4 regions of the Alteromonas sp. AWJ4_197 genome follow, and region 2 is predicted to be linked to each of the others. Evidence: predicted binding sites of a transcription regulator. Region 2 holds the regulator's gene; each other region holds the start of a gene.
What was found. The regulator sigma-54, encoded in region 2, starts transcription at its own class of promoters, with help from an activator protein. The targets are predictions, from matches to a motif close to GTTGGCACGNNNNTNGNNT.

Region 1 (7,403 bases), on a different contig from region 2:
GACGAGGTGACGATTAAACATAAAATTTATTTCCAGTCGTTAATGAGTTTATGACTGCCACACGTGTCTTTAATCCCGTGATTAGCAGTAAATATAAATTTACGTGATCTTTATCGGCAGAGTGGTCTAATTTCTTGATTTATAAAATTAACCATTTTTATATGTCAGTTTCAGGACATTGAAAAAGCACTTAATAATAGCTAGGCTAAAAACGGGCAAAAATCAAACAACAGGGCAATCATGTCTACACTCCACCGTCGCCAGTTCGTCAAGCTCGCCAGTTCCGGTTTGCTCATCGCATCAGCAGTGCCGGTTTCCTCTGCGCTTGCTTTACCCCGCCCTTCGAAAGACAAAGTGGGTGTTGCCCTGCTGGGATTGGGTAACTACAGCACCCGTCTGCTTGCCCCGGCGCTGCAGGCCACCCGCCACTGTGAACTACGGGGTATTATTACCGGCAGTCCGGAGAAGATACCAGAGTGGCAGTCAAAGTATGGTATCCCTGATAAGAATACGTATACCTACGGGACAATGAATGACATTGCCAATAACGATGACATCGACGTGATTTATGTGGTCACCCCCACGGGTACGCATAAAGATTTCTCCGTTATGGCTGCCAACACTGGCAAGCATGTGTGGTGTGAAAAGCCTTTTGCTATGGATGAGGCCGAATGTCAGGCTGTGATTGATGCCTGCAGCCGCAACAAAGTGATGCTTTCTATCGGGTATCGCATGCAGCATGAACCGAATACCCGTCATTTTGCGGAGTATCATTTACGACAGCCGTTTGGTGCTTTCACCGGTTTTGAAAGTTATGCGGGCTACGCAGGTTCCGGCCGTGAAGCAAGCAACTGGCGAATGCAGAAAGCTATGGGTGGTGGTGCGCTATACGATATGGGGGTGTATGCCATTAATGGCACCCGATTCATCAGCGGCAAAGAACCTGTAGCGGTGAGCGGGTATCACGAAAAGTCTCATCCTGACATATTCAAAGAAGTGGACGAAACCACCATTTTCACCATGGAATTTGCCGATGGTACCCAAGCTGACTGTGGTGCCAGTGTTGTGCGGGGCTTCAATTATTTCAAAGCAAACTGCAAGGAGGGCTGGTATCAGCTCAAACCTATGCAAAGTTACTCAGGCGTTACGGGTACGGCCAGTAATGGTGAAACCTTACCTCCGATAAGTGCCATGCAACAAACACTGCAAATGGACAATGATGCCAGGGCAATTCTGGGCACCGGCCCCGCATTGGTTACGGCCGGGGATGCATTGCGTGATGTGAAGATCATCAACGCCATATTTGAGTCCGCTGAGACAGGAGAGCAAGTGCTTCTGGACTAATGTTTGCGCAGAGCGTCTATAAGTTCTGCTTTATTCATCCGGGAGCGGCCACTGATTCCAATTTTTTTAGCCTGCCCGTACAGGTCTTTCTTCGTCCGGTCTTCATATTTTTTGCTTGTGCCACCTTTCTCAGACGGATGCAGGCTGTCATTGGCCTGTGCATTAGAAATTCTTGCAGCCTTTTCTTTGCTGAAGCCTTTATCCCTAAGCGCTTCGTACTGTTCGTCGTCTTTAATCTGGCTACCGTGATTTTTTGTCATCAATTTATCCTCAACATATAAGTTTCCGGCACACATACCTCATTTGCATACATCACTCGTTGATACCCGAAGACTTGCTCACTGGTTTAATCCCGGACTGACAAGACCTGTCACGCATCTTTACGGATCAAAATACGGTGATGCTGCGTAGCAGTACTGAATCCCGACCGGATCGCCTTTTGAAAACTGCTCATTGAACAAGGGAGGATACATGGCAAAAGTTGCACAGCTCTATCGCATGGTTACAGACAAGCATATTTGTCCTTTCGGCCTGCGCTCAAAAGATTTACTTGAGCGGGAAGGGTTTCATATTGAAGACCACAAACTGACCTCGCGGGAAGAAACCGATAAATTTAAGCAGAAGCATGATGTAAAAACCACGCCGCAAACCTTCATCGATGGTCAGCGTATTGGCGGCTATGATGATTTGCAGGCATACTTCGGCAAAGGCGACACGCCGCAATCCGGTACAACCTACACACCGGTTCTGGTGATTTTTGCTGTTGCATTATTACTGGCTTTCGCCGTACAGAGCCTGCTGATGACACACTTTTTCAGTGTTCGTACACTTATGCTGTTTATTGCCTTTTCCATGACCTTACTGGCAGTACAGAAGTTACGGGATCTCTTCAGCTTTACTAACTCGTTTATCACCTATGATTTACTGGCGATGAAGCACTTACGCTACGCCTACCTCTACCCCTTTCTGGAAGCTTTCGCCGGCATAGGCATGATTGCGATGTTGCCAGTGTGGCTGATTGCCCCCATTTCACTTTTCATGGGGTCGGTAGGCGCGGTTTCAGTTTATAAAGCCGTTTACGTGGACAAGCGTGAATTGAAATGCGCTTGTGTTGGCGGTGACAGCAACGTGCCCTTAGGCTTTGTATCCTTGTCTGAAAATCTGTTCATGATTTTCGGCGCACTGTTGATGATTTTACTCTGAAGCAGAAGGCGGGCCTGACTCTGTGCGACAAGGTTGATAGGAGGGGTCAGCAGATTTATCAGCGGCCTCTTTTATCAGGGCTGAAATAGCGTCTTCTTCACTGGATTGCTGCAATGCATTAAGCCAGGTATAAAACAGTGCATGGTCATGCATCATCAAATCCAGAGCATCCGCAAGACGCGGATTCTCCGGTGTTGCATCAGCTTCCATTTCTTCTCTGACAGCATCAACCATCGCCATGTTGCCCTGCTTCGTATAAATATCGAGCTCTATATCATGACCAATTAATTTTTCTAACTCTAGTGGCGCTCTTGACACCATATCTTTTGCAGCCGCAATGCATGCACTGGCAACAGCTGGCTCGTCAGCCCTGCTCCCGCACCATGTTTTGAGCAGATTATATTTGTACGTACCGGCGGCCCATTTACCCATCGCATAAATCACTGCACCTTCAAGAGATGCCACCTGCTCAGCTATCACGGAATCCAGCGCCAGGGAGACGAACCGTGCATAATGATTAGAATAGCTTTTGGCCTGCACCATATTTTCAAGGGATGCCAGTACAGCCTCATGATCATTCTGCTTTATATGAAATAACACAAGGTTCAGCCAGGTTTCACCATCATCACGGCCACCCTCTTGTGCCTGACGCACAAGCGTACGGTTACATACTGAGTGGGAACCGTTCATACTGCAAAGTCGCAATGTTTCCCGAAGTGCATCTGTATTACGGGGATATTCAGACAAAAATGATTGCCAGGCATTCATCGCAGCCTCACCCTCAGAGCTGGTCATCATGAGTGCAGTCAGGCGTGATTGCTCACTCTCTGAACTGAGGTTTTCTGCATAAAAGGCTTCTATTTTCTTTTCAATCAGCGTGTAGTCGTCGGGACTCAACCGCGTACAGGAAGGAAAACTATCAAATACAGGCTCCGGCTTTTCAGTGCTTTCATCTTGTTCTGCTGTGACCGGAGGTTGCGGCTCTTCCGCAGGCGTGTTTATCACTTTTGTTTGTGGAAGCCGGGCAGTGCTATTAGCCGGTTTATCAGGTTTTAAAAAGAAGACAACACCGGCAAGGATGACTAAAGCAAGTGTCAGTATTATTCCGTATTTTTTCACCAACCGGTTCCGTGGCAGCAAACTGTTTAACACAGCTTACTGAATGACAGGAAAGGGATAAAGTAATAACTTGTTTCCTCCTCTAACCATAGTCAGTTATCTAAGTTTGTGTATGAAAATATAGACACACTGGCAGGTAAAATTTTCCCACACGGATTCTCCTCCTTTTTATCACACCGGATTAAACACCATAAAAAAACCTTAAAAACCAGTGCAATAACATCATATTTAGTACAAAAGTATAATCTGGCACGCCACTGGCATTATTGTTTGCAACAGACAACGAACAGGAGAACAGAGTATGAAACGGATAATTCCCGCTTTGACAATGACAGTCATGACTGTGTTCTCAACGTCACTTCTTGCTGAAGGGATTTCAGCCTCGCCAACGCAATCTGCGACGGATGATGCAATTGCAGGCAAGGTAGAAGCGGCACTCTTGTTTAGTGGTCAATTCGATACGATGGATATTCGCACGGATGTGAGCAAAGGACAGGTTATTTTAACCGGCAAAGTTAACAGTGAAGTTAACAGGGAACTCGCACAGGAAGTTGCGGCGTCACTGGATGGCGTAGTATCAGTTGAAAACAAGTTGGATGTTGTAAAGCCTGCATTACTGGAGGGTGACCTTGTCACCTTGCTCCATGGAGTCAGGGATGCGCAAATGGTGTCGTTGATACGCACACAACTTTTGCTGGAATCCGGACTGTCAGGCGACGACATTGATGTCCATGCTTTACGAGGGATTGTAACCCTTACCGGCAAGGTTGAATCGCTCACAGAGCGCGATTTGATCATAGCCATTGCAAAGAACACTGATGACGTTGTTGACGTTAAAAGTGAACTGTCTGTTGACAGTTAATCTCCCCTCCAGGCCTTTCCCGGCCTAACCAAAACCTCTGATTTTCTCCCGCCATTTGGCGGGAGCTTTTTTTGGTATCGGGAATACTACGCAGATATAGTTTTTCATGTCGAATAAAGCAGCAGTCAGTCCTATATTTAAAATCACAAAACAACAGAGTGCTTTCATTGTTTTGTTTCCATGTGTATTCCTAAATGTCTTTTGCCGGAACCTTTGTGTTCCGGCTTTTTTTTCATTCTATTTTATCGGTTATACAGATACCCACCATTCGTAACAATGCGTTGTCTTTAAGAATTGTTCTCATTTAAAATGGTGGTGAATTAATAGAAGAGAAAATAAGTATGGAAAAAAGACAGCCAAGACAACCCGCCTGTCTCACAGTAAAAGACAACATTGCAATTACTCCTCACATGCGCCGTATCACCGTGACCGGCGATGCCCTGAAAGCTTATCCCGATATCGATACAACAGCATACGTTAAGTTACTTTTTGATTTTGATGGTAATCCCTTGTCAGTGCCACCGGCGTCCTTACAAGATGCGCAGCTTCGCACGTATACCATCCGTCAACTGGATCGCAGCAACGGCACTATGGATATCGACATGGCGCTGCATGGTGAAGGCGTTGCAAGCGGCCCGGCTTCACACTGGGCAAAAAGTGCAGCACCCGGTGATCAAATTTGTGTAGGCGGACCGGGCAGCTCCAAAGGTCTGGCAGACAGCTTCGACTGGGTATTATTCGCCGGCGATATGACATCCCTTCCGGCCATTTCTACCTACCTGGAAAAACTGGAGCCGCAAACACAGGGTTATGCCGTCATCAAGGTTACCACCGCAGATGATATCCAACCTCTGGAGAAACCTGCCGGCGTAAACGTAATTTGGGTAACCGGTGCAAACAGTCTTGCAGATGAAGTGGCAGCACTGAGCTGGCTTCCGGGTACACCGGCTGCCTGGGTAGCCTGTGAGTTCTCAGATATGCGGGCACTGCGGCAGTTACTGGCTAAAGAAAGACGTATCCCCCACGACCAGCTATATATCAGCAGTTACTGGCGTGAAGGCCGGTCTGAAGACCAGCATAAGGTGGATAAGCGTAAAGATATGGAAGAATACGAAGCCGGCGCCTAGCCAACCTTCAGGCTAACGATGATACTGTTCTTCCTCTGTATCGTTAGCCGCATGAATATGCCCTTTGATATCCACGAAGGGCATAGCATCCCCTGCACGCATATCCTCAAGATAATCTGTGAGATATAAAATCCCTGCCAGGTTGTGACACACCGTTACCGGTACGGCATTCAAATGAAAGTTGAAGCGGTTCAGCCACTCAGAAATCAACCGGCTGTCGCCATCTGACAACGCAAACAGTAAATGGTACAGGCGTATTAAAGCGACCTGAACTTCACACTCCTGCGACGTTTCCTCAAACCCCACATACAAACTCTGATCCAGAGCCACTTCTGAAATACCCAGTAAATTCGCGGCTTCCAGACGTGTCATGCCCATAGATTCATAAGCCATTACATAGGCTTTCATCACTACTGCCGGTGACGTTCCCATTGCATGCATACCCGACACTCCTCATTTTTCACTGATATTAAACAGTGACCTGCGAGAAACGTTCCAGTTTATGAATTTTTACTGTAAAGGGGGCTTTTAAAAGAAAATAGAGAGGATTACAGCACAGAAGCGGGAAGATGAGCACAGAATACCTGTTCTGATTGCGCAGACGTTGAAAAGCCCGCGTCTTCGAGCCAGGCCTTTGCTTCAGAATACGTTGTGAAAAAATCGTACTCAACGTCAAGGCTGTCATACATTCTGGTGAGCTGCATGCGCGCGGTAACGCTCACTGAGGATTCAGCTGTTACGATAGCCACTTTTTTCAAACCTAAGGGCACAACCGCAGCTATCCGCACACCAAGCACACGCTCAGCATCGGGAATAAGCAGGCTTTCGCCACGCAGTATCACAATATCAGACCATGTGTCTGCTTTTAACAGCTGACGTTCAATCCGGTAAGCTTCACCAAATGCCACCACGCATTCAGCATTCCAGGGCCCGTATGCCTGAGTCAGCATGATATTGCCTGATAATGCTATATCGAACTCACCGTGAACAAACTTCATAATTTTTACTGAGGGTGATGAAAACGGCGGAATTATACCAGAAAACCGGTGGCACAGTAATCTGTGCCAGCCGGTTTATCCGGTCCGTGTCAGGCTGCAATGACGCTGGAAAGCGCCGAGAATGACGGTTGTGCTTGTATATCAAGGGGAAGACGTAACTCTCTGGCAATATCACTCACACTTATAATGCCACGAATCACGTGTTCCTTGCGGTCAATCACCAGACAATGCTGCTGGCCGTTGTCTTTCAGTGTTTCGATAATATCTTCCACTGTCGCCTGCTGGATCTGTTCGTAATCGAATGACTGCAAGGCTGACTTTGGCTGCATAAAGTCCGCCGCGATAAGATCGCTGCGGGACGTGCCCAGGGCAACTTTCTGCATGATACGCTGCTCGGTAAGGTCAGCCAGTGTCACGATACCCGCGAACTGGTCGTTCTTATCCAGCACAATTTTCATTTTCACATGGGACTGTTTCATCAGATGCTCCAGTTCCGTCGCTTTAGCATCGTAATCGATTACCAGCGGAACGTGCTCTTTGAAATCAGTAAAAACAGCACTCGCAGGCGATTGCAGGGTCAATCGGTTTTGCGCTGCTGGCCAGGCGAGTTTATCGACATTTTCGGTTTTGAATAAGGGTAATACGTGCATGATAATTTCCTTTGTTTATTTGATCATGGATGGCCCGCAATAGCGGGAACATAAACATCAGGAAAATACCGGTGGCCCTCTGATACTGTAGGCCTGAATG
Region 2 (7,403 bases):
GATGAAACGTTTCAACGGGATTGCCTTTAAGCCTTCGCCGGCACTGCACACTCAGTGGTGTGCCGGCGCTATTCATCTTCGTTAAATCTGCCTGCAATTAATGCCTCGACGGCATCCATTGCAGCTTCAGCATCCGGACCTTCAGAGATCACAGTAACCTGTTCCCCCTGATGACTTTCCATCATCATCAGTCCCAGCACACTATTGGCATTAGCCTGCTTATCGCCTTTTTGTAAAATAACTTCGGCATCAAACTGATTCGCCAGTTGCACCAACTGCGTTGCAGCTCTGGCATGCAGGCCCAGTTTATTAACAATAGTCAGAGATTTCTCTATGCGCATTATTTACTTTGCTCCCTGTGGCGGATCTGGACATCAGGATGAGATTCCCGGAAGTTTTTCGCCAGTGATTCCGCTACATAAACTGAACGGTGCTGTCCGCCTGTACATCCGATAGCGACTGTCACATAACTGCGGTTGTTCCGTTCAAGGTGTGGCAACCAGGTCGTGATGAGGTTCTGAATCTGCCAGATAAATTTGGTCACTATAGGCTGGGAACTGAGGAAAACCTGAACCGGTGTATCCAGGCCTGTCAGGTGTTTTAAATCCGGCTCCCAGTGAGGGTTTGGCAGAAAACGGGCGTCAAACACATAGTCTGCATCTTTGGGAATACCGTGTTTAAAGCCGAATGATTCAAATACCAGAACAAGTCGTGAGCTTTTCTTACCGAGGATACGCTCGCGGATTAATTCTGCCAGCTGGTGGATGCTCAGAGAGTCGGTATCAATATTCAAATCCGCTCTTTCCGCTACAGGCGCCAGCAGTTCACGTTCTGTCTGGATGGCATCTGACAATGACTTATTCAGTTTGGCCAGCGGATGTAACCGCCGGGTTTCGCTGAACCGGCGCACCAGCATATCGTCACTTGCGTCAATATATACGATGGTGACAGTCCATGACTCCGGCAGGTAGTCGAGAATTTCAACCAGCTCAGAAGGCTCTTTAGGCAAGTTTCTGACATCAATACTCACAGCTACCTGCTCGTATTCATCGGCGACAGTGTGTGTCAGGGCTGGTAACAGATTAACCGGAATATTATCGACGCAGTAGTACCCCAGATCCTCAAGGGCACGAAGTGCTACTGATTTTCCTGAACCGGAACGTCCGCTGATGATGATTAACTTCACGCCGTTTCTCCTGAAGTCACGTGTTGTCGGTGCGTATTACACTAAGTTACTGTAATGCGCGAATAATATCATCACTTGTCTGAGCTTTGCGGATAGTTTTTATGGTTTCTTTATCGCTGAGTTTTCCGGCAACCATGGCCAGAGTTTGTAAATGTCCTTCGGTTTGTTCCTGAGGGACAAGCAGAGTAAAGAAAATATCCACAGGTTTGTTGTCGATAGCATCAAAATCGATGGCGGGTGTGCTGGTAACTACGATGGCGATGACATTTTCCAGTCCGGCCAGGCGACCGTGGGGGAGGGCAATGCCGTTACCTATACCTGTGCTGCCCATTCGCTCACGGGCCAGCAGGCTACTTAACACGGTGGCTTCATCAACATCGGGGTTATTTTTAGCTGCAATCCCGCTGATGATTTCGAGAATGCGTTTTTTGCTATTGCACTGGACCGCACACTCGGTGCGGTCCAGGCTGACTATGGCTTGTATATCCATGAATTCAATTAGTGCTTTTTAAGCTTTTCCTTGTGTTTCAGGACCTGCCTGTCGAGCTTATCGACCATGCTGTCAATGGCAGCATACATGTCCTGATTTTCGGAAGAGGCGAAGACTTCCGCGCCGCTAAGATGAACCGTTGCTTCTGCTTTTTGGCTAAGCTTTTCAACATTTAAAATAACGTGCACATTTGATATGTGGTCAAAATGACGTTCCAGTTTGCTGAACTTAGTATCGACATAATTACGCAAAGAATCAGTGATCTCAATGTGATGACCAGAAAGGTTGATTTGCATATTTCGTCTTCCTTATTTTGAGCAGCCTTAAGTTAGATAAGGCTTTTGCGTTGGTTAGACGGCGGGATCGACAAGGATTCCCGGTACTTTGCTATTGTTCGCCGGGCAACCATAATGCCTTGATCGGCCAACAACGAAGCAATCTTGCTGTCACTCAGTGGCTTGCTTGGCTTTTCAGCGGCAACCAGCTTCTTAATCAGGGCGCGAATCGCTGTAGATGAACACTCACCACCTGATTCAGTGGCAACGTGGCTGGAGAAGAAATACTTCAACTCGAAAATACCACGGGGCGTGTGCATGTACTTCTGCGTTGTTACCCTGGAAATAGTAGATTCGTGCATATCTACCATTTCTGCGACATCATTCAGCACCATTGGTTTCATCATTTCAGGGCCATGCTCAAAAAAGCCCATCTGTTGCTGAACAATACAATTTGCTACTTTCAGCAGCGTATCGTTCCGGCTCTCAAGGCTCTTAATAAACCATTTTGCTTCCTGCATGTGAGAGCGGATAAATTGTGAATCACTGCTGTTTCTTGCTTTACGGCTCATTGCAGCATACTGCTGATTAACACTGAGCTTAGGCAGGCTGTCGGGGTTTAATTCTACAACCCAACGGCCATTTTTCTTCGCAACCGATACATCCGGAATGACATATTCGGGTTCTTTCGTAATTAATGCACTGCCCGGACGGGGATTAAGCGTTTGCAGCAAACGCATCGCTTCCCGTAACTGATCTTCTTTCAGGCGGGTTTTACGCATTAACGTACGGTAATCTTTACTGCCTAACAGATCGGAATGCTCTCTGAGCAGTAGTTTGGCTTCTTCCAGCCACGGTGTTTCCGGTGCAAATTGCGCCAGCTGAACTAACAAGCACTCCTGCGGTGTGCGGGAGCCGGAACCGAGAGGATCAAAAAGCTGAATACGTTTAAGTACGCACTCAACTTCATCTTCTTCAACGGGCTCTTCCATATCTTCACTGTTAACGCTTTGCAAAATGTCGTCAACGGTAACCGTGAGATAGCCGGACTCATCAATAGAATCGATGATCGCCAGTGCGATGGCGCGGTCTGTGTCAGAAAAAGGTGTCAGACGCATTTGCCACAGCAGATGGTCCTGAATATTTTCGGTGGTTTCACCCTGAAAGATTTGTTCATCGTCGCCACCGGAAGGGCCGGGCGCGGGTGCAGAAGACGCAGAAATGTACTCATCCCAGGTACTGTCGATGGGCAGCTCGTCCGGTAAATCATTCTTTTCCAGTGCTTCACCGGTATCCATACTGTCAGAAGATGAGGCTGATGCAGACTCTTGCATGCTGTCATCATTATCGATGTTATTTTTCTCAATTACATCGTTGTCGGAGCTGTCGTCGACTTCCAGCAAAGGATTAGAGTCGAGGGCTTCCTGAATTTCTTGTTGTAAGTCCAGCGTAGACAACTGCAATAGCTTGATCGCCTGCTGAAGCTGAGGCGTCATTGTCAGTTGTTGGCTAAATTTTAACTGTAAAGATGGTTTCATCTACGTCTTATATAAACTCTAAAAAGGACATCCGGTTGTAGCGGTGTGAGTGCCGGTGGCGAAATCTCCGCTAAATGCTCATCCCGATATCTTAACTATAGCCTGAATTGCTCACCAAGGTATACATCACGAACTTTTTGATTACTTAATACCTGTTCTGCGGTGCCCTGAGCAATCAGTTCTCCATGACTGACGATATAGGCCTCTTCACACACATCAAGGGTTTCCCTGACATTGTGGTCGGTGATGAGGATACCGATACCTCTGTCCCGTAAGTGCTGAATGATCTTCTTTATATCATTAACCGAAATCGGGTCAACTCCGGCGAAGGGTTCATCGAGCAAAATAAATTGCGGATTGGCTGCCAGTGCGCGGGCAATTTCAACCCGGCGGCGTTCGCCACCCGACAAACTCATACCTGTACTATTACGTATATGGTTAATATTAAATTCATCAAGTAGTGCATCCGCTTCCTGTTCACGTTGATGACTTTTTAAGTCTTTACGCGTCTGTAATATCGCCATGATGTTTTCATGTACGGTCAGCTTGCGGAAAATGGATGCCTCCTGGGGTAAATAGCCAATTCCCCGGCGGGCACGTTCGTGCATTGGCTGGTGCGTCAGCTCCTGCTCATCAATGAGGATTTTGCCTTTGTCCAGCGGCACAAGACCGACAATCATGTAAAACGTTGTGGTTTTACCTGCACCGTTAGGACCCAGCAGACCTACTATCTGTCCGGTAGAAACCGATAAACTAACGTCACGGACGACCTGGCGTGATTTATACGACTTTGCCAGGTGAGTCGCACTCAGGGTTGCCATGTAACTCAGTTACCCTCGTTTTCGTTGCTGTCTGAAGTCTTGTTCTCTTCCTTCAGCTCTTTAACTGTGTCAGGACGGAAAACCGTGGTTACCCGGCCGTTGCTGTTACTTTCACCGCCGGTTGCCAGAAGTTGCTCTTTTGACATGTCATAGGTGATACTATCTCCCTGGACCATGCTGGTATCTTGCTGGATTTTCGCATCACCTTGCAAGGAAATGAGTTGTTTGGCTACTTCGTAGCGAATTTCATTTGCGCTGGCTTTTACTTTTGCGCCGTCATCCAGCGTTTGAGAATAAGTGGCTGGTTTTCCGCGGGCAATAAAAACCTCTTTCCCTTCGCCTTCACTGGCGATGGCTTCAACTTCATCTGCGGCAATGATGAGTGAACCCTGGGTAATCTTCACATCGTCTTTAAAAACCGATTTCTTCTTTTTACCGTCAATAAACTGTGACTTAGCATCCACGGTAATAGGCTTTTCAAAATCACCGGAGCCGGCCATTGCCTCACCGGCAGCAGCAAGCAGCGCTATTGCTGCGAAAAGGCTAACTGCCCGGGGAATAAATTGTCTGCACATGATCAATTAACTCATATTGTTGGGTACGCAGGTTTGCATTGAAACCGTTACTTTTAATGATGGTCTGTACACCGCGTATATCTACCGGCTGGTCTGAAGTCATGGTTTTGTCATCCAGATTCACCTTAATAAAATTGGTTGTGATGGTCTGGATAAACTCTTCAGGGTTCAGGCTTTTTATCAGCACATTGTCTTCCAGCTGGATCAGGTCATCGTTGTAGAGTGTGCCTTCATCAGCGGTGACTTGCCATGGGGCCTCGTCATCATTCACATAGACAGTGTATTTGGGTTGGTCGAATAACACAAAGCCTAGTTGGTCGTAATGCTCCATAGAGGCGGCAAAGACTTCGTGGTTGAGTTTGCCTTCTTCGTTATACAGCGTAGTTGTCAAATTCTTTGCTTTATAGGCAGGGCGTAAGGCGTCTGCACCGGCTTTTTTCGCCGGAGCCTGCTCTTCTGCCATCCAGACCGGAAGGTACATCAGCAGCGCCATAACAAACAGCGCAGAAATACTGATCCCTAAACGGTTCATACGCTGGCCCCGTGTATGGTGTCCAGCGTGCCGAGCGCCTGTAAAATCACATCACAGACTTCCCGTACTGCGCCGAATCCACCATTTTTTGTGGTGATCCAGTTCGCTTCGCGGGTGACGGCCGGATGGGCATCTTTCACCGCAATTTTTGTTTCGGCAAACCGGTACATGCCAAGATCCGGCATATCATCACCGATGGCTGCGACCTCTGATGGCGCCAGATTCAACTTTTCGCACAACTGAGCCATAGCCGTGGCTTTATCTTCCTGACCCTGAATAATGTGCTTCACATTCAGGGCGGTCATGCGATTCTTTACAATGGCCGAGTCGCGGCCGGTAATGACAGCAACGTCCACACCACTGTTTATTAATGCCTTAACGCCATAGCCATCGCGGGTGTGAAAGGCTTTTAACTCTTCACCATTGTTGCCAAGATAAATTCTGCCGTCAGAAAATACGCCGTCGATATCACAAACGAGCAGTTTCAGCCCTTTGAGTTTTTCAAACCGCTCTTCACTGATCACACCGTAAAAAGTGACTTCATGTCCCATCAGAGAACTCCTGCTTTAAGCAACATATGCATGTTGAATGCGCCCACGGGGTGATCATTTTCATCCACCACCATCAGCGCACTGATCTTGTGTTTTTCCATTAAATTTAACGCTTCCACTGCCAGTGTACCGGAGCGGGTAGTTTTCCCGCCGCGGGTCATAACATTGGCTACCGGAGTGGTATGAATGTCGGTTCTGGCGTCCAGAATTCGTCTCAGATCGCCGTCGGTAAAAATACCGCTGAGTTTGCCGCTGTCATCTGTAATACCTGTCATTCCCAGACCTTTAGAAGATATTTCCAGCAGAGCCTGTGAAATGGTCGCGGCAGACGATACAAGAGGAAGAGCGTCGCCGGTCAGCATGATATCGCCCACTTTGAGTAACAGTTTCCGGCCCAGACTGCCGCCCGGGTGAGAGAGGGCGAAATCATCTGAAGTAAATCCTTTAGCATCCAGCAGTGCAATGGCCAGCGCGTCACCCATTACCAGGGTTGCTGTAGTACTAGAGGTCGGTGCAAGCCCCAGCGAACAGGCTTCTTTTTCCACACTGACATTGAGTACCACATCGGCATGCTGGCCGAGGGTGCTTGATTCGCTATTCGTCATCGCGATGACAGGCACAGACAGCCGCTTGACCACGGGAAGCAGGTTCACCAGTTCGCCGGTTTCTCCGGAATTTGAAATGGCCAGCAATATGTCTGTCTGACTAAGCATGCCGAGATCGCCATGATTGGCTTCGCCAGGGTGCATGAAAAAGGCTGGTGTGCCTGTACTGGCAAGAGTCGCAGCAATTTTACGCCCGATGTGGCCGGATTTCCCCATGCCGCACACGACTACTTTGCCTTTGCATTCAGACAACAAGGTACAGGCTTGCTCAAATTTATTGTCCAGCCGGGATGCCAGCGCACTTACTGCGCTGGTTTCAATTTCTATGACCCGTCTGGCTGACGCGATATACGGTGAATTACTCATTTAACCAAATAACCAGAATTGATACGCCACAAAGCATAGTACAAAGATGCCACCTTCCAGGCGGCCTAACTGGCGTTTGCCGATAAAATTAAAGCTCAGGAAAAATAATAACACTGTGAGACCAAACATCACCCACATGTCTCTGTTATACACATTCTCGTCCAGTAGCCCGGGAGCAATGAGTCCCGGCATACCTAATACTGCCAGCAGATTAAAGATATTCGAGCCGATAACATTTCCCAGTGCCAGGTCGCTTTCACCTTTCAGTACACCGGCCACACTGGCGGCCAGCTCCGGTAAGCTGGTGCCCAGCGCTATGATTGTCAGGCCGATCACCAGGTCGGACACACCGAAAAAATGGGCGATATCTACTGCCGCATTCACCATAAAATGGGCGCTGAGTGGCAGTAACACAATACCCACGCCAACCCACAACACTGCAGAACCGGTATTTACACCGTCAG
Region 3 (7,403 bases), on a different contig from region 2:
CCACACCATCCGGCGATTCAATGCCCACAAAATCACCGCCCTGACTGAAAGACATTTTCGCCACGGTGACTGCTGAACCACTTGCAGTACCCACCACGTTAGTCGCCGTTGCCGGGTCTGAGTTAGTCCCGTCAGAGTTCACCAGATCGACGAGATTGTCATCAATGGCAGTAGCAACATACCAGTCATTAGTGGTTGTAGCCGCCGGGTCTTTGATGAAATAGTAAGTCATTACATGGCTGTCACCCAGTGAATCGTAAACGGTGACTGATGTGGCCGCGTTATAAGTCAGCGGATCGTCCGGATTAAATAATGTAGGGTCTAGTGCCTGATCCCCTGCCGGCAGGTTCATCCGGATATCCACTTCGCTTGTTTGTTGCGGCGAACCGGATGAGTCAGGAATGCGTACGGGGATAGTAGTACTTAATGCTACAGATGAACTTGTGCCATCTGTATTTACGGGAAACCCTAATAAGTTGTCACCGTTACTGTTAACCACGAAGTTATCTTCATCCAGCTTGAACTGTCCGGCACGGGTAAATGAGAAGTCCCGTGATGTGATTTCAGGCACCGTGGCAAAGAAGCCGTTACCTGTGATCGCAAGATCCAGAGAAGTATTAGTAAACTGTAAACTACCCTGAGAAAACTGCTGTGCCACATCTTGTGTCAAAACACCGTCACCGACTTTTGTTTTACCGCCTGCCAGCAATGACGATGCATAGACATCACCAAATTCTGCGCGGGACTCTTTAAAGCCCACCGTGTTGACGTTCGCGATGTTATTGGCGGTTACGTCGAGATCTTTCTGCGCGGCTGCAACGCCACTAAGTGCAATATTAAAAGACATAACTCTTTCTCCTGTTAACTGCCTATCTGGATGACGTCGCTAAGATTGATACTCACATCACCCGCCAAATTCAAAATAATGCCCTGACTGCTGCCAGTCATGCTGACACTGCCTACCTGCCGGTTAATAGCAGTAGGAACGGTTGTCCCTTCATTGTCGACGGTGCCGTTAGCATTAACCACATATTCTCCGGCCGGCATAGGATTGCCGTTTGTGTCTGTTCCGTCCCAGTTAAACTGGATATTTCCTGCCGCCTGCGTTCCTGCGTCAATGGTCTTAACAATTTCACCATATTGATTTTCGATGGTGATCTTCAGATCCTGCACGGTCTGATCGTTAACCAGTACGCCACTGAAGCCGGCACCTTCTTCTGCCATATAGCCTACATTACCTTCTACCAGCACCTGCTGACCAATCAGACTGGAAGCCTGCAATGCCTGGTTGGAGGTCATAGACGCGGCAAAGGATTCGAACTTTTCATTTAACTGGGAGATCCCGTCTGCCATCGTGAAAGATGTCATCTGGGCAACCATCTGATCATTGTCCACCGGTTTGGTCGGATCCTGATTCGCCAGCTGCTCTGTAAGCAATGAGAAAAAGTCTTCCTGAGTCAGGCGCTGTTCGCTGCCATCGGCAACGGCTACACCTTCTTCCTGCCAGTAGAGCTCTGAATTTAAGCCTGTCGTATTTGAAATAGTACTCACGAAAATACCCTCTGCTCAGCGCGGTTACTGACCGCGACCAAGCTGCAGTACCTGACGGAAAATACGTTTGGTTGTATCAGCAACCTGAACGTTTGTTTCGTAGCCTTTCGAAGCGGACATCATATTTGCCATCTCTTCGACAATGTTGACGTTGGGCTTGTAGATATAACCGTTTTCATCAGCCATGGGATTGTTCGGTGCATACTCAATTTGCAGAGGTGCATCGCTTTCCACTACGCCTTTAACCTCAACACCCACGCCTTTACTCTGTTCATCTGATGCTCTGGCAAGTTCTGCGGCGAAAACCGGGTAGCGTGCCTTATAGGTTTCTTCGTAACTGCTGCTGACGCTGTTAGCGTTAGCAATGTTACTGGCGGTGGTGTTCAGACGGACACTTTCTGCTTCCATACCGGTACCGGAAATGGACATGACATTAAACAGGCTCATTAACTTTGCCCTCCACTTAAGGCCTTCTTCATACCTTTCAGTTTTCCTTCGAGAAATTGCAGGGTTGCCTGGTATCTCATTCCGTTATCCAGAAAGGCATTTCTTTCAGCCTGCACTTCAACGGTGTTGCCGTCCCCGGTGTCGGGCTGATTTGGGATTCGATAATCGATGTCGAAGCTGTTGATATTGAGACCGCCACCAATGTGATTTTCATGAGTGCGTTGCAAAGAACCCTGGCGCTGTTCACTGCGGGCGCTTTCCATGGCTTGCTTAAAGTCTATATCGCGGGCTTTGTAGCCGGGGGTGTTTGCGTTTGCCAGATTACCGGCAATCACTTCCATCTTCTGCTCTCTGATATCCAGCGCTTTTTTATGGAAACCGGTCAGATTGTCTAGGTTGATGGCCATGTAAAACACTCCACAGGCAAAGATTTCAACAACATCGAATTAAAAAGAGACTCAGAGTATGAATCGTCGTTTTCTTATTGTTGAAAACTTTGCAAATGAAGTGCCAAGTATTTTTTGACGCCCCGGGCGGGGCGTCAGGAGATTATTTATTTCTTTGATAGTAAAGGCCGGGATGGCACTTCACCATGGTAAAATGAGATCCGGCTTCACCGATAGATTCGGAAGCGCCGAGGAACAAAATCCCCCCGGGCTGCATCTGGGCGGCAATTTGTTGCAGTATCTTTTGTTTCACATCTGCCGGAAAATAGATCAGTACATTACGGCAAAATACGATGTCGAAGCGACCCAGGGCCGTATAACTGTGCAGCAGATTCAGGCTTTTAAAAGAAACCATTCTGCGTACTTCCTCATTGACCTGAACCATCCCCTCACTGTTGGGAGAGAAATAGCGTTGACGGCGTTCTGCCGATAACCCGCGGGCCAGAGAAAGTTCGTCATACACACCTTTGTTGCACTTCTCCAGCATGGCAGACGACAAATCTGTGCCGGTAATTTCCACGCCGGCTCTCAGAGCGCCGGGTTTTTGCCGCTGAAATTCCAGTACTGACATAGCGATGGAGTACGGCTCCTGCCCGGAGGAACAGGCGGCACTCCAGACCCGCAACCGGCGATTTTCACTGGCGTACTGCGGCAAGATATTATTAATAAGTAACTCGTAGGGATAATTATCACGAAACCAGAGAGTTTCATTGGTGGTCATGGCATCCAGAACGGATTGCAACAAATTACGGTTTCCACCCCGTACCACAGCTGCAATCAGTCCGTCCAGGCTGTCGTAGTCGTATTCGTACATCAAAGACGACAAGCGGCTACGGACAAGATATTGCTTGTTGTCGCCTAATGAAATGCCACACTGTTGCTGCAGAAAAGTTCCGAATTGACGGTAACTGTCGGCAGACACTTCTTTATTTTTCAAGCTTCCCTGGCCTCGTCAATCAATTAGACAACCATTTACCTACAGCAGTAGCAAGTTCATCAGGATGGAATTTTGCAATGAAATCATCGGCACCGACTTTTTGCACCATCGCCTGATTGAATACCCCGCTTAATGACGTGTGAAGAACCACTTTTAATTTCTGCAATTCGGGGGTGTTTTTAATTTCAGCCGTCAGTGTGTATCCGTCCATTTCCGGCATTTCTATATCGGAAACCAGTACGCCCACTTTATCTGTAACGTCGCCGGTTTCAGCAGCAATCTCTTTGAGACGGTTCAATGCTTCCAGGCCATTCTTAGCCAGCTCCATTTTCAGTCCCAGTGCCGTCAGCGCTTTTTTCACCTGACTGCGGGCAACAGAAGAATCATCGGCAATGAATATAATCTTATCTTCCTGAGCAGTGGTATCCAGCCCGGCGATAACATCTTTACTAACCTCGGCTTTGAGGGGAGAAATTTCGTTAAGAATTTTTTCTACGTCCAGAATTTCCACCAGCTCTTTATCCACTTCCGTAACGGCAGTAAGATAACTGGCGCGACCCGTCCCCTGCGGCGGTGGCATAATGGCATCCCAGTTCGTATTGATAATGCGTTCAACCGCGCCAACCAGAAAGCCCTGTACTGAGCGGTTGTACTCTGCAATAACGATAAACGCTGTTTCGAGGTTTTCAATCCGTCTGCCGCCTGTTGCCATGCTCAGGTCGATGACAGAAATGGTTTGCCCGCGGATATGCGCAATTCCCCGTACCAGTGAATTCAATTTAGGCATTGCTGTCAATGGCGGGCACTGCAGTACCTCCCGCACTTTGAACACGTTAATACCAAAGCGCTGACGGCCGTTGAGTCTGAACAACAGTAGCTCCAGCCTATTCTGCCCCACTAACTGCGTGCGCTGGTTAACGGAATCAAGAATGCCTGACATACATCACCTCTAATTTAAATTGGGCACGAACATTGCGTTTCACCATATCACTTAATGTTTAAAAACAGAATCGCCAAAAAAGTGACACTTTAACCATTACGAATCTAAAGGTTCTGCTTTTAATCATAGTCAAAATACAATGAACTGAACACGAAAAAAGTCATCATGCAGAAAAAGTTATCGAAATTATTGCAGAAATCTTTAAGCAGGCCGCTGATGGTTATGTTGCTGATGATGCTAAACATAGCCAGTATTCCGGCATTTGCCCAATCTTCAGCGCAGATGCGGGAAAAAATTAAGCAGGAAGCTCAGGCTTATCTGTTAAGCGCTATTGGGGACGCTCACGGCGACGATAATATTCAGGTAAGTATTGTGCCAGTTGATGACCGCATTCAGATCCCAGCCTGCCATACGCCTTTTCAGTATCACGCAGACAGCAGCGCCCTCACCCAGTCCTATATTTCAGTAAGAGTGAGTTGCGGCAACAATGACTGGTATCTGTTTACCAACGCACGGGTTGTGCGGACCCGCACGGTGGTGGTGACCTCCGGTCTTATCAGTCCTGGCACAGTGCTGACATCAGCAAACCTGAAGCTGGCTGAAGTAGACATTAACCAGTTACGGCACACCAGTTATATGTCGCAAAAGGAGCTTATCGGCGCGAGAATGAAAAGACGGGTCCGTGACGGCCAGCCTGTACAGGCAAATATGCTATGCTTTGTCTGTAAAGGTGATCGCATCACCATCCGTGCTCAGGCCGCGGGAATGCAGGTGAAAACGGCCGGCATCGCTAGACAGGACGGGGTAATAGGCGATAGTATTCAGGTAGTTAACGCATCGTCGAAAAAGACGCTTATCGCTGAAGTTGCCAGCACGCAAACAGTGGTTGTGAATTTATAGCCTCAAACAGTAAAAAACACTGAAAAAAGGTTAAAGATGCGCCAGTTCAGGCCGATAACGTGTATGAGGTGTTATTGGTAGTGGAAAAAATTTATGGCAATCAACAATGTTAACAATGGAACCCCTAAGGCGCCCATTGACAATGCAAAGCTGAATAATCAGCAGGCACAGACACAAACGGCGCAGCAACAGGAAGCTGCGGCGAAAAATACACAGACAACGGCTCCGCGCCAGGACTCTGTCTCACTGACTCAGTCTGCCCAGCAGTTAAGTCAGGTACAGAAGAAAGGCACTGAGGCGCCGGTCAATCAGGAAAAGGTCGACAAACTGAAGAAAGCCATTCAAAGTGGTGAGTATAAAATCGACCCGGATTCCCTGGCGCAGAAAATCGCACGGTTAGAAGCGCAGGTTTTTGGCATTAAATCGTAGAGAGTAATTTATGTCGCAGTCACTGGTACAGGCACTGGAGCAACAGATCGCAAACTTAACGCATCTGGCGACTTTGCTTGAACAGGAATTGCACCTGATCAGCTCCCGGGATGCTGAGGCATTGATGAATCTGCTCAAGGATAAAGAGCAAACCCTCGATACCATTCAGCAAAGTGATATTGCTATCAGTAAGCAATACACTGCACTTACAGCGGAAAAAACAGCGCCAGACGATGTTACCGCCTTGATTGCCCAGGCCAAAAAGCTTCTCGAAGAGTGTCAGTACCGTACATCAGTTAATCAAAAAGCCGTTGAACAGGGTCAGCTCAGGTTGACCCACCTGCGTAATTTAATGCTGGAAGTCCGCGCCAAAGAATCTCTGACCTACGATAAAAGCGGAAAGCCGAAAGGCTCCGGACTAGGCAGAGGCGTGAGCGCCTGATAACAGTGACAAGTACCAAAAAGCCCGTGAAAACGGGCTTTTTTGCTTTTTGCAGAAGACCGGAGCCAGTAAACCGGCTCAGTAATAAGTAACGTCTCTAATCCTTTTAGGCTTAGCGGTTGTCAGGTAAATATCGTACACCTTACGCATGTCCAGCTCTAACTCAGTAGCGTAAGTATCCTCGCCCACCGGATAACTTTTTATCACCCTCGCGCCGCGGATCACGCCTTCAACAGATGCTTTTAATTGTGAATCCTGCATCACCATGTTCGCCACCGACTGAGAACCATTCAGTCGCTGACCGTATACCTGCTCAGCCAGTTCGCGGTAGGCATCCAGCTTTGATGCTTTCATTGCCATCAGGGAGCGGTCATTTTCCGTCTGACCCATTTGCTGCGCAACCGGTGCATATCCTATCGCTGTCAGCACGGGGTAACTTTCCGGCTCCACCACTTCCCACTCAACATGCTTATCAATAAGCCCTGAGCAACCACCCAGCAGTAATACCAGACTGACGCCTGTCGCTCTTGCTGATCGCAGGATAATAGATTGCATAACCCACCTGTAGTTCTTAATCAGTTTGCTGAATGTCGCTGAACACCATTGTTCTGCATCCACAGCAGATTGTTTCTGTTACCCGTTTCCAGCAATAACCGTGCCCTGATGTTCTGCGCCATTTTTCAGACGCAATTTCAGGAACGTTTTTTGCTCTTGTCTTTGCACATAAAGCCGGAAACGCTGCTTTGCCAGCGGTTCCGCTTCATTTTAAATATGATTGCGGTGATAAAGATGACTCGAATTGACAATTTGCTCCGGCCAGCGGGGATTAAACTGTTTCTTACAGGGCTATTTTTATTACTGTCGTGGCAAACTTCTGCCGCCTGGTATGAAGCCAGAGGACAGGCACTCATCCAGGGCGGAGATAAAATTGCCGCCAAAGCAAAGGCCACCGAAGAGGCGATCAGACAGGCAATGATTTTTGCCGGCGCTTCTGTGCAAAGTGTTCAGATGCTGACCAACGGACTGTTGCAGGAAGACAGGCTTCAAATTAGTGCCAGCGGAGAAGTGAACAACCTTGAGCTTATTGATGAGAAATGGCACAGCGATTATGTAACAGTAACCATACGGGCAGATATTTTTCCGCAAACCGCTACTTGCAGTGTTGCTGACTTTCAAAAAACCCTGGTCACCACCTGGTTTCCTATCGAACACAGGGCGCAGGCACAGGACGGACAAATCCACGATTTATCCGAACAGGCACCCAGACACCTCCAGCAATTATTTAAAGCCCGCTCTGAATTAACTTCTCTG
Region 4 (7,403 bases), on a different contig from region 2:
GATACCCGTCTGGTGATCACAGAAGCCGGTGAAGCCGTGTATCAGGTGGGTAAACGTAAGTTTGCCAGAGTTACACTGACAGCATAATTTTCCGGTGTCCGCCGCAGAAATAAGAAAACCCGCATGATTGCGGGTTTTTTAATGGCTGTTGATGTGTATTTACCGTAGCGGGCAGTGGCTGATTACGGAAATACAATCATCATTTCTGCCCCTTCGCATTCACAATAACCGGGACAAACAGGGCAATCATAGCCTTCATGGATGGAAGCATAACGCCATTTGCCGGGGTGTCTGGCAATCAGTTTACCGCCGTTTTTACTGAAATAACGAAAGGCACTGTTACCCGGACTACCCAGCCAGATATGGGCCAGGCCCGCCAGGGCACCCTGTTCCTTCGCTTTTTGTGTGGCGATTTCCAGCAACCGGCTGCCAATGCCACATTCCTGCAGACGATCGTCTACCGTATTACATTTGAAATAACACACCCGTGACGGATCCACCGGCCACTCTGCCACAGAACACCATTCGTCAGGCTGCCAGTGGGAGTGGGCAAAGGTCAGTCTGAATCCGGCGATCTCACCGTTGTACAGAGCAACGTAGCTGGCATTAATATTGTCGTGCCAGCCCTTATGATACATTTCTTCCAGAGAGAAATGAGACAGATAACCGTCACCCTGAATGCGGTTGCCTAATAACAACACGCCTTCAAAGTGCTCCGGCGCAAGGGGGACGTAAGTAATATCGCTGGCTGATGGCTTATTGTTTTTCATTTTTTATTATCTTTTATGCCATCCAGATGGAAATCCAGTGCTTCAACAGAGATCAGGATTTCCCGCACAGACATCCACAATGAATACATCAGACACACCAGACTGGAGGCGAATATCCAGTTTCCGGCCAGCTGATACGTCAGGTAAATGGCAAGCATGGATAAGACACACAGGAAAAAGCTGACAACACCGGCTATCTGCATGCGTTTTATGAATAAAATGCGCTGGCGCAGGTTACGGATTTGCGCCTGTGTGTTTTCGTCGCGGTTTTCACGGGCAAAGTTACGGATTATCGTTGCCAGTGTCAGGAAGCGGTTCGTGTAAGCCAGGAGCAACAGTGAAATCGCCGGAAACAACATGGCCGGCGTAGCAATATCTATCTGCATTGACGTATCTGCTTAAAATGAAAGCGCGGAATACTACCAGCTTAATCCGGTTTCTGCCATACAGGCAAGCAATCACATTCTCTCTACGGGCAAACCGGCTTCTGTCCAGCCCAGCATATCGCCTTCAAGGTGACTGATACCGGTGAACTGCTTCTGTTCCAGCATCTGCATTGCTATTTGCGCCCGACGCCCGGAGCGGCAGTAAATAATGATAGGTTTGTCTTTGGCATCATTCAGCTGTTCCACATAGTCGCCGATGGCTTCGTGAGGCATGTTGATGGCGCCGGGAATATGGCCGTCAGCGTATTCCTGCGGAGTACGCACGTCGATGAGTAACCACTCGTCGGCTTTCACTTTTTCCAGCATGAAAGGCGTTGCCTGAACTGAGCGGAATCCGTCGGCTTCGGCTTCTTTTGGCCAGTAAAAGGTTGTTGCAACAACGGCAAAGATAATAAGAGCAGAAACAACAATGATTTTGCGCATGAGGTTATCCGTCACTATGTTCCGTATATCTGTTTTAACCTGTGTTTCCGGTGCAGTGTACACTATTTGAACAAGGCGTGCAGAACCCTTTTACATCCCGGGCAGTTTGCACAGTATTAAAAAGCATATAGTGCGTGCAGGGCAGAAAAGATCACAACAGTGATCCCCAGCAGCAGTAAAACCGCTCTGGTAACAGCCTGACGACAATGTGTCATGTCTGAAAAGCGTACCTCGCGGTGGCCGCCGACCCGGCTGTACCGGATCATATTCCCTGAGTAAATGGCCGGGCCACCCAGCCGGATCCCTAAGCTCCCGCCACATAACGCCAGCAGCAGTGAGGTGCTGTCTCTGGATCTTGCCTGTGAGAGCGCTTTAAATCCGGCAACCGGATGTGTTGACAGTGCCAGTAATATTGCACCGGTAAATGCAGGGACCAGCGAGAGCAGCCGGGTGACCCTGCGAACGGGCAGGGCAAACCAGTAGAAGCCGGGGTTTCGCCAGTGCCACTGCCAGCTGAATAAGAGCAGCAGACGATACAGCAGTGCTGCCACCGGACCGGCAATCAGAAACCAAAAAACCACACCGCAAAACTGGTAGCAGAACCTGAGCAGTAAACTTTCCATGGCAGCTTTAGCAATACCGATATCTGACAGACGAGCACAGTCGCGGGCGACGAAGTGGGACACCATTTCTCTGGCAAGGACTTTCTTTTCTCTGCCAAGGGCGGTGACGACAGCATTGTAGTGCCATCTCACCTGAGCGAAGTCCATGACGCAGAGCAAAATGACTGCTTCGAAAAACAGCGGATATTCAGCCATGGTAACCAGCAAACCGGTAAGCACAGTGAAAGGCACGATAAGTACAATGGCACCCAGTGCGCCGGATATCCGGTGTTGGGAAGGGCTGTCAGTGGATTTGGGTTTTACTTTTGTCGCCATCCCGGCCGCCAGCAGGCGGAATACGGTTAACGGGTGGTATTTGGGAGGCCAGCGCCAAAGGCTGTCGATGGCGATAACCACCAACAGCAGGGCGAGATTTTGTAATAAGGGGCTGTGGAGCAGGGCGTCCATGCTTAACACTATGCTCAGGCCAGACGGGCAATCATTCCCATAACCAGTTCAGCAGAGTGCTTCGCTGCGGTTTCCAGATATGCCTCGAAGGACACTGATGATGTCTTGCCGGCGATATCAGACAAAGAACGGATCACCAGAAACGGTGTTTCCAGCATAAAACAGGTTTGTCCGATGGCTGCGCCTTCCATTTCACAGGCCTTCATTGCCGGAAAAGTGTCTTTAATTTTCTGTGCCGCTTCATCTGAACCGACAAAGGAATCGCCGGTACAAATCATGCCAGTGGTGTTCTGGATATGGGTGATGTCCTGTGCCGCGGCGGTAGCAGCTTCAACAAGCCGGGGATCGCAGTCGTATTGTGGCGGCATACCGGCACATTGCCCAAGTTCATAACCAAAATGGGTAATATCCACATCGTGATATTTCACTGCACTGCCGACGACCACATCACCGATATTCAGCGCCGGATCGAAGCCGCCGGCTGAACCGGTATTAACAACATAATCAGGCGTGTATTGCTCGATAAGTGCTGTTGTGGCAAGGGCTGAAGCAACTTTACCAATACCGCATTTTACCAGCACGACTTCAGCGCCATGCAGGGTGCCGGTGTAAAAGGTCAGATGTTTCCACTGTCGGGTTTCACAATCTGTCAGAGATGCCTGTAACAGTGCAATTTCCTGATCCATTGCGCCAAGAATACCGATTTTCATAAATATGTTCCGTCGATGTACCGCCCGGCGAACTGGGTGTGCGCGGGTCCGTTAAGTCATGATTGTTAATGGTAATATGAAAGTGAAGAAACTGACAGAAATTAGGGGAAAATGGGTCGGTACCTTGGGGAGAATACCGACCCGGAGAGTAAAAGGTAAATTAAGCAGCCGCTGCCCGGCTTGAACGCACCGGACGTGTCGGGCGTTTATTCGGTGCAGGGTTAAGCGTCGGCGCCTGCGCAATACGTTGCTGTTTGCGGCGGTAAGGCACCAGCTTGCTTTCGATACATTCGCGGATCTCTTCAGTGGTATAACCGGTTTTCACCTTAATGCGCACATGAGGCAATCCTGCTGCATCCAGCGCGCCGCTGACAAAAAAGTCGCGCTGGGATTTGTATTTGTTCTTGCCATCGTTATAAACAAGGTCGATAGCCATAACAGGCGTCATGTCGTCGCGGTCACATAATACGTAATCCAGTTGCTTTGACGACGCCCGTGACATGGCGCTGGAGCCTTGTTTTTTACTGGCTTTAGCTCTTACTGCCAGTACATCGCTCAGGCGTACCCTGCAGACGATGCGGAATTCACGGCCCACCGCCTGCTCAATCAGTTTCAGAAAATTATGTTCTACCGGTGTGAACAGCTGAGGTTTACTGCGAAAAGGAAAGCTTACACCGCTGTCCGACAATTTCATGGCGCCCAGAGCCACCACAATCAGTAACATCATTAAAATTATAGCCAGTTCCATATTGATCCCCGCGAAAGCAAAATCACATACGTCAAAAAAGTGACGTTTTGTGTCGTGAATTAGTCAACAAGCTGGATTTTGCAAAGGAAGTGCCAGACCGCTAAAAATTTGCAAGGTCGGGAGAGCGTCCGGCACAGAGGAGCTGGGAAGAGGCTGACAGGTCTCAGTTGGCCTTAACAATCATCATATCTACCTGAGAACCTTCGTGATCAGGGGAAATGATAACCCGCACACTGTCGTTAGCTGCAGTGAGTAACGTTCTGCCCTGTACTGTTGCTGCGACCTGCATACCGGGATACTGTGCCGTGTAGTAGTCGATGAGTGTTTGCTGTGGTGTCGCGGAATAAAACACCAGCGTGGCAGGCAGTCCGCTGTCGAAAACCTGACATTGCTTTGCGTCATCCGGCATGGTCAGCGTGTGAAAGTCTGCCGGACAGGCGGATGTGTCAGGCGCTGCAGCCACAGATAACGAAGCCGTACACAGCAGAGTCGCTGCAATCATACTGCACGTCTTTTTGTTCATTTTTACTCTCCCTTTATTAAGCGGAATGGATGCTTAACAGATGAGTAAAACTATAGGCAAGAACCCCTTAACCGGCAATAAAGCATAGGTATACCGGCACACACTCAAGTATCGGCGGTTGATCTTCAGAAACGAAAAAAGCCACGGAATTCTCATCCCGTGGCTTTCGTTTTTTTGCTTTGAGCCGTATTAAACGCCGAGGTAATCCATGATGCCGTCGGCCGCTTTACGGCCTTCGTCAATGGCGGTTACAACCAGATCACTGCCCCGAACCATATCGCCACCGGCGAAGATTTTCGGGTTAGCAGTCTGATAAGCGTACTTACCACCGGCAGGGGCGATAACACGACCCTTTTCATCCAGGATAATACCGTAGTCAGCAAACCAGCTGGCAGGGCTTGGCTGGAAACCGAAGGCGATGATGACCGCATCCGCTTCAAGCACGTGCTCTGAACCTTCCACCTCAACAGGACGACGACGACCGTTGATGTCCGGCGGACCCATTTCAGTTTTAACCAGTTTAACACCGGCTGCAGTGCCTTCACCGGTCAGCGCGATATCCAGCGGTTGTACATTGAAGACGAATTCCACACCTTCTTCTTTCGCGTTCTGTACTTCCTTGCGTGAACCGGGCATGCTTTCTTCATCACGGCGATAAGCACAAATTACGCGTTTTGCGCCCTGACGGATAGACGTACGTACGCAGTCCATAGTGGTATCACCACCACCCAGCACAACAACGGTTTTGTCTTTCATGTCGACAAAATCAGCAGGATCTTTTTCCAGCCCCATTACACGGTTAGTATTCGCAATCAGGAACGGCAGGGCATCGAAAACGCCTTCAACGTGCTCATTGTCGAATCCGCCTTGCATGGACTTGTACGTACCCATACCGAGGAACACTGAATCGTATTCATCAAGCAGCGCCTGGAAGTCGATATCTTTACCGATTTCAGTATTGAGTCTGAACTCCACACCCATTTCGGTGAAAATTTCACGACGACGTTTAATTACGTCTTTTTCCAGCTTGAACGAAGGAATACCGAAGGTTAACAGGCCGCCGATTTCTTCGTACTTGTCGAAAACAACCGGCTTCACACCGTTACGTACCAGAATATCTGCACAGGCAAGACCTGCAGGACCGGCACCCACGATAGCGACTTTCTTGTCTGTCCAGACTACGTCAGACATATCCGGACGCCAGCCCATTTCGAAGGCGGTGTCGGTGATGTATTTTTCAATACTACCGATAGTCACAGCGCCGAACTCGTCATTCAGCGTACAGGCACCTTCACATAAACGGTCCTGCGGACAGACACGGCCGCAAACTTCCGGCAAGCTGTTCGTTTTATGAGAAAGTTCTGCCGCTTCAATAATACGACCTTCATTCGCAAGACTCAGCCACTGCGGAATGTAGTTGTGAACCGGACACTTCCACTCGCAATAAGGGTTACCGCAGTCCAGGCAGCGGTCTGCCTGGCCTTCGGTTTGTGATTGCGTTAACGGTTGATAAATTTCAGCGAACTCACCCTTACGCACCATGATAGGTTTTTTCGGCGGGTCAATCCGTTCAACGTCAACAAATTGGTATACATTTTTAGCCATTACTTCACCTACCTCTCTTATTGCGCCTGGATCCGCAGCTCGTCACTCGAACGGCTGATATGGCCCAACAGGTTTTTAACGTCACTGGTTTTCGGCTTAATTAACTTAAAGCGTTTTACCGACTCAGCAAAGTTCGTCAGCAATGACAATGAGTGTTCACTGCCTGTTTCTTCATAGTGCTGGTTAATCAGACCACGTAAGTGCTCTGACAGAATGGCCTTGTCGCCAATATCCATGATTTCAACCAGTTCAGGGTTAACGCGGTTATCAAGGTCACCGTTTTCGTCGTACAGGTAAGCGAAGCCACCTGTCATACCGGCACCAAAGTTAACGCCAACCGGGCCCAGTACAGCAACAATACCACCGGTCATGTATTCACAACCGTTGTCACCGATACCTTCAACCACGGCGGTTACGCCTGAGTTACGCACACCGAAACGTTCACCGGCACGGCCGGCAGCAAACAGTTTACCGCCGGTAGCACCGTACAGACAGGTGTTACCCATGATGGCACTGTTATGTGCATCGAAACTGATGTTCTTAGGCGGATAGATAACCAGCTTACCGCCAGTCATACCTTTACCCACGTAATCGTTGGCATCACCTTCAATACGCATGTGCAGACCACCTGCGTTCCATACGCCGAAGCTCTGGCCCGCAGTACCGGTAAACTGTATTTCAACCGGCACATCTTCCATATCATGGTTTCCGTGATGTTTGGCGATTTCACCAGACAACATGGCGCCCACTGAACGGTCAGTGTTGCGGATTGGGTAGCTTAGACGGATACCTTTGCCTTCACGCACAGCGTTTCGGGCATCGTCCAGAATCTTCGCATTCAGCTCACCTTTATCCAGCGGCTGGTTAGTGGTTTCTGAACAGAACAGACGGGTATGCTCGCCTTCAACCGGGGTTGCCAGCAGTGGTGACAGATCCAGTTTGTTTTGTTTCGCTGAAATGCCGTCGATAACTTTCAACAGATCAGTGCGGCCTACCAGTTCATCGAACTTCCGTACGCCCATTGCGGCCATAAGTTCCCGCACTTCCTGAGCAATGAACTTAAAGTAGTTCATTACCATCTCAGGCAAGCCGATGAAGTGTTCTTCAC

Region 1: ACXAGC_RS01455 (BON domain-containing protein) is a predicted target of sigma-54. The motif match lies at 3,912-3,930, and genes of this name have one in related genera.
Region 3: flgA (flagellar basal body P-ring formation chaperone FlgA) is a predicted target of sigma-54. The motif match lies at 4,341-4,359, and genes of this name have one in related genera.
Region 4: ACXAGC_RS05585 (DUF2726 domain-containing protein) is a predicted target of sigma-54. The motif match lies at 4,246-4,264, and genes of this name have one in related genera.

Annotation. Positions count from the first base shown of each region.
Region 1 covers NZ_JBSWWW010000001.1:326,066-333,468, forward strand. The annotation lists gene ACXAGC_RS01430 (methyl-accepting chemotaxis protein) at 1-21, opposite strand, end outside; gene ACXAGC_RS01435 (Gfo/Idh/MocA family protein) at 241-1,344, shown strand; gene ACXAGC_RS01440 (Rho termination factor N-terminal domain-containing protein) at 1,341-1,604, opposite strand; gene ACXAGC_RS01445 (MauE/DoxX family redox-associated membrane protein) at 1,816-2,547, shown strand; gene ACXAGC_RS01450 (hypothetical protein) at 2,539-3,666, opposite strand; gene ACXAGC_RS01455 (BON domain-containing protein) at 3,968-4,528, shown strand; gene ACXAGC_RS01460 (siderophore-interacting protein) at 4,870-5,655, shown strand; gene ACXAGC_RS01465 (hypothetical protein) at 5,668-6,096, opposite strand; gene ACXAGC_RS01470 (hypothetical protein) at 6,204-6,653, opposite strand; gene ACXAGC_RS01475 (CBS domain-containing protein) at 6,743-7,303, opposite strand; gene ACXAGC_RS01480 (hypothetical protein) at 7,361-7,403, opposite strand, start outside.
Region 2 covers NZ_JBSWWW010000006.1:107,832-115,234, reverse strand. The annotation lists gene ACXAGC_RS14360 (substrate-binding periplasmic protein) at 1-15, opposite strand, end outside; gene ACXAGC_RS14355 (HPr family phosphocarrier protein) at 69-341, opposite strand; gene rapZ (RNase adapter RapZ) at 341-1,186, opposite strand; gene ptsN (PTS IIA-like nitrogen regulatory protein PtsN) at 1,233-1,676, opposite strand; gene hpf (ribosome hibernation promoting factor) at 1,685-1,972, opposite strand; gene ACXAGC_RS14335 (RNA polymerase factor sigma-54) at 2,005-3,489, opposite strand; gene lptB (LPS export ABC transporter ATP-binding protein) at 3,585-4,310, opposite strand; gene lptA (lipopolysaccharide transport periplasmic protein LptA) at 4,316-4,885, opposite strand; gene lptC (LPS export ABC transporter periplasmic protein LptC) at 4,854-5,417, opposite strand; gene kdsC (3-deoxy-manno-octulosonate-8-phosphatase KdsC) at 5,414-5,968, opposite strand; gene ACXAGC_RS14310 (KpsF/GutQ family sugar-phosphate isomerase) at 5,968-6,939, opposite strand; gene ACXAGC_RS14305 (calcium/sodium antiporter) at 6,940-7,403, opposite strand, start outside.
Region 3 covers NZ_JBSWWW010000005.1:117,397-124,799, reverse strand. The annotation lists gene flgE (flagellar hook protein FlgE) at 1-847, opposite strand, end outside; gene ACXAGC_RS12225 (flagellar hook assembly protein FlgD) at 862-1,551, opposite strand; gene flgC (flagellar basal body rod protein FlgC) at 1,576-1,998, opposite strand; gene flgB (flagellar basal body rod protein FlgB) at 1,998-2,405, opposite strand; gene ACXAGC_RS12210 (CheR family methyltransferase) at 2,548-3,381, opposite strand; gene ACXAGC_RS12205 (chemotaxis protein CheV) at 3,401-4,321, opposite strand; gene flgA (flagellar basal body P-ring formation chaperone FlgA) at 4,487-5,221, shown strand; gene flgM (flagellar biosynthesis anti-sigma factor FlgM) at 5,315-5,650, shown strand; gene flgN (flagellar protein FlgN) at 5,661-6,092, shown strand; gene ACXAGC_RS12185 (LPP20 family lipoprotein) at 6,171-6,647, opposite strand; gene ACXAGC_RS12180 (flagellar assembly protein T N-terminal domain-containing protein) at 6,882-7,403, shown strand, end outside.
Region 4 covers NZ_JBSWWW010000002.1:495,488-502,890, reverse strand. The annotation lists gene tyrS (tyrosine--tRNA ligase) at 1-87, shown strand, start outside; gene ACXAGC_RS05610 (GNAT family N-acetyltransferase) at 183-770, opposite strand; gene ACXAGC_RS05605 (DUF2721 domain-containing protein) at 767-1,156, opposite strand; gene ACXAGC_RS05600 (rhodanese-like domain-containing protein) at 1,229-1,639, opposite strand; gene ACXAGC_RS05595 (cobalamin biosynthesis protein CobD/CbiB) at 1,756-2,709, opposite strand; gene ACXAGC_RS05590 (5'-methylthioadenosine/adenosylhomocysteine nucleosidase) at 2,724-3,419, opposite strand; gene ACXAGC_RS05585 (DUF2726 domain-containing protein) at 3,580-4,167, opposite strand; gene ACXAGC_RS05580 (hypothetical protein) at 4,331-4,690, opposite strand; gene ACXAGC_RS05575 (FAD-dependent oxidoreductase) at 4,880-6,295, opposite strand; gene gltB (glutamate synthase large subunit) at 6,313-7,403, opposite strand, start outside.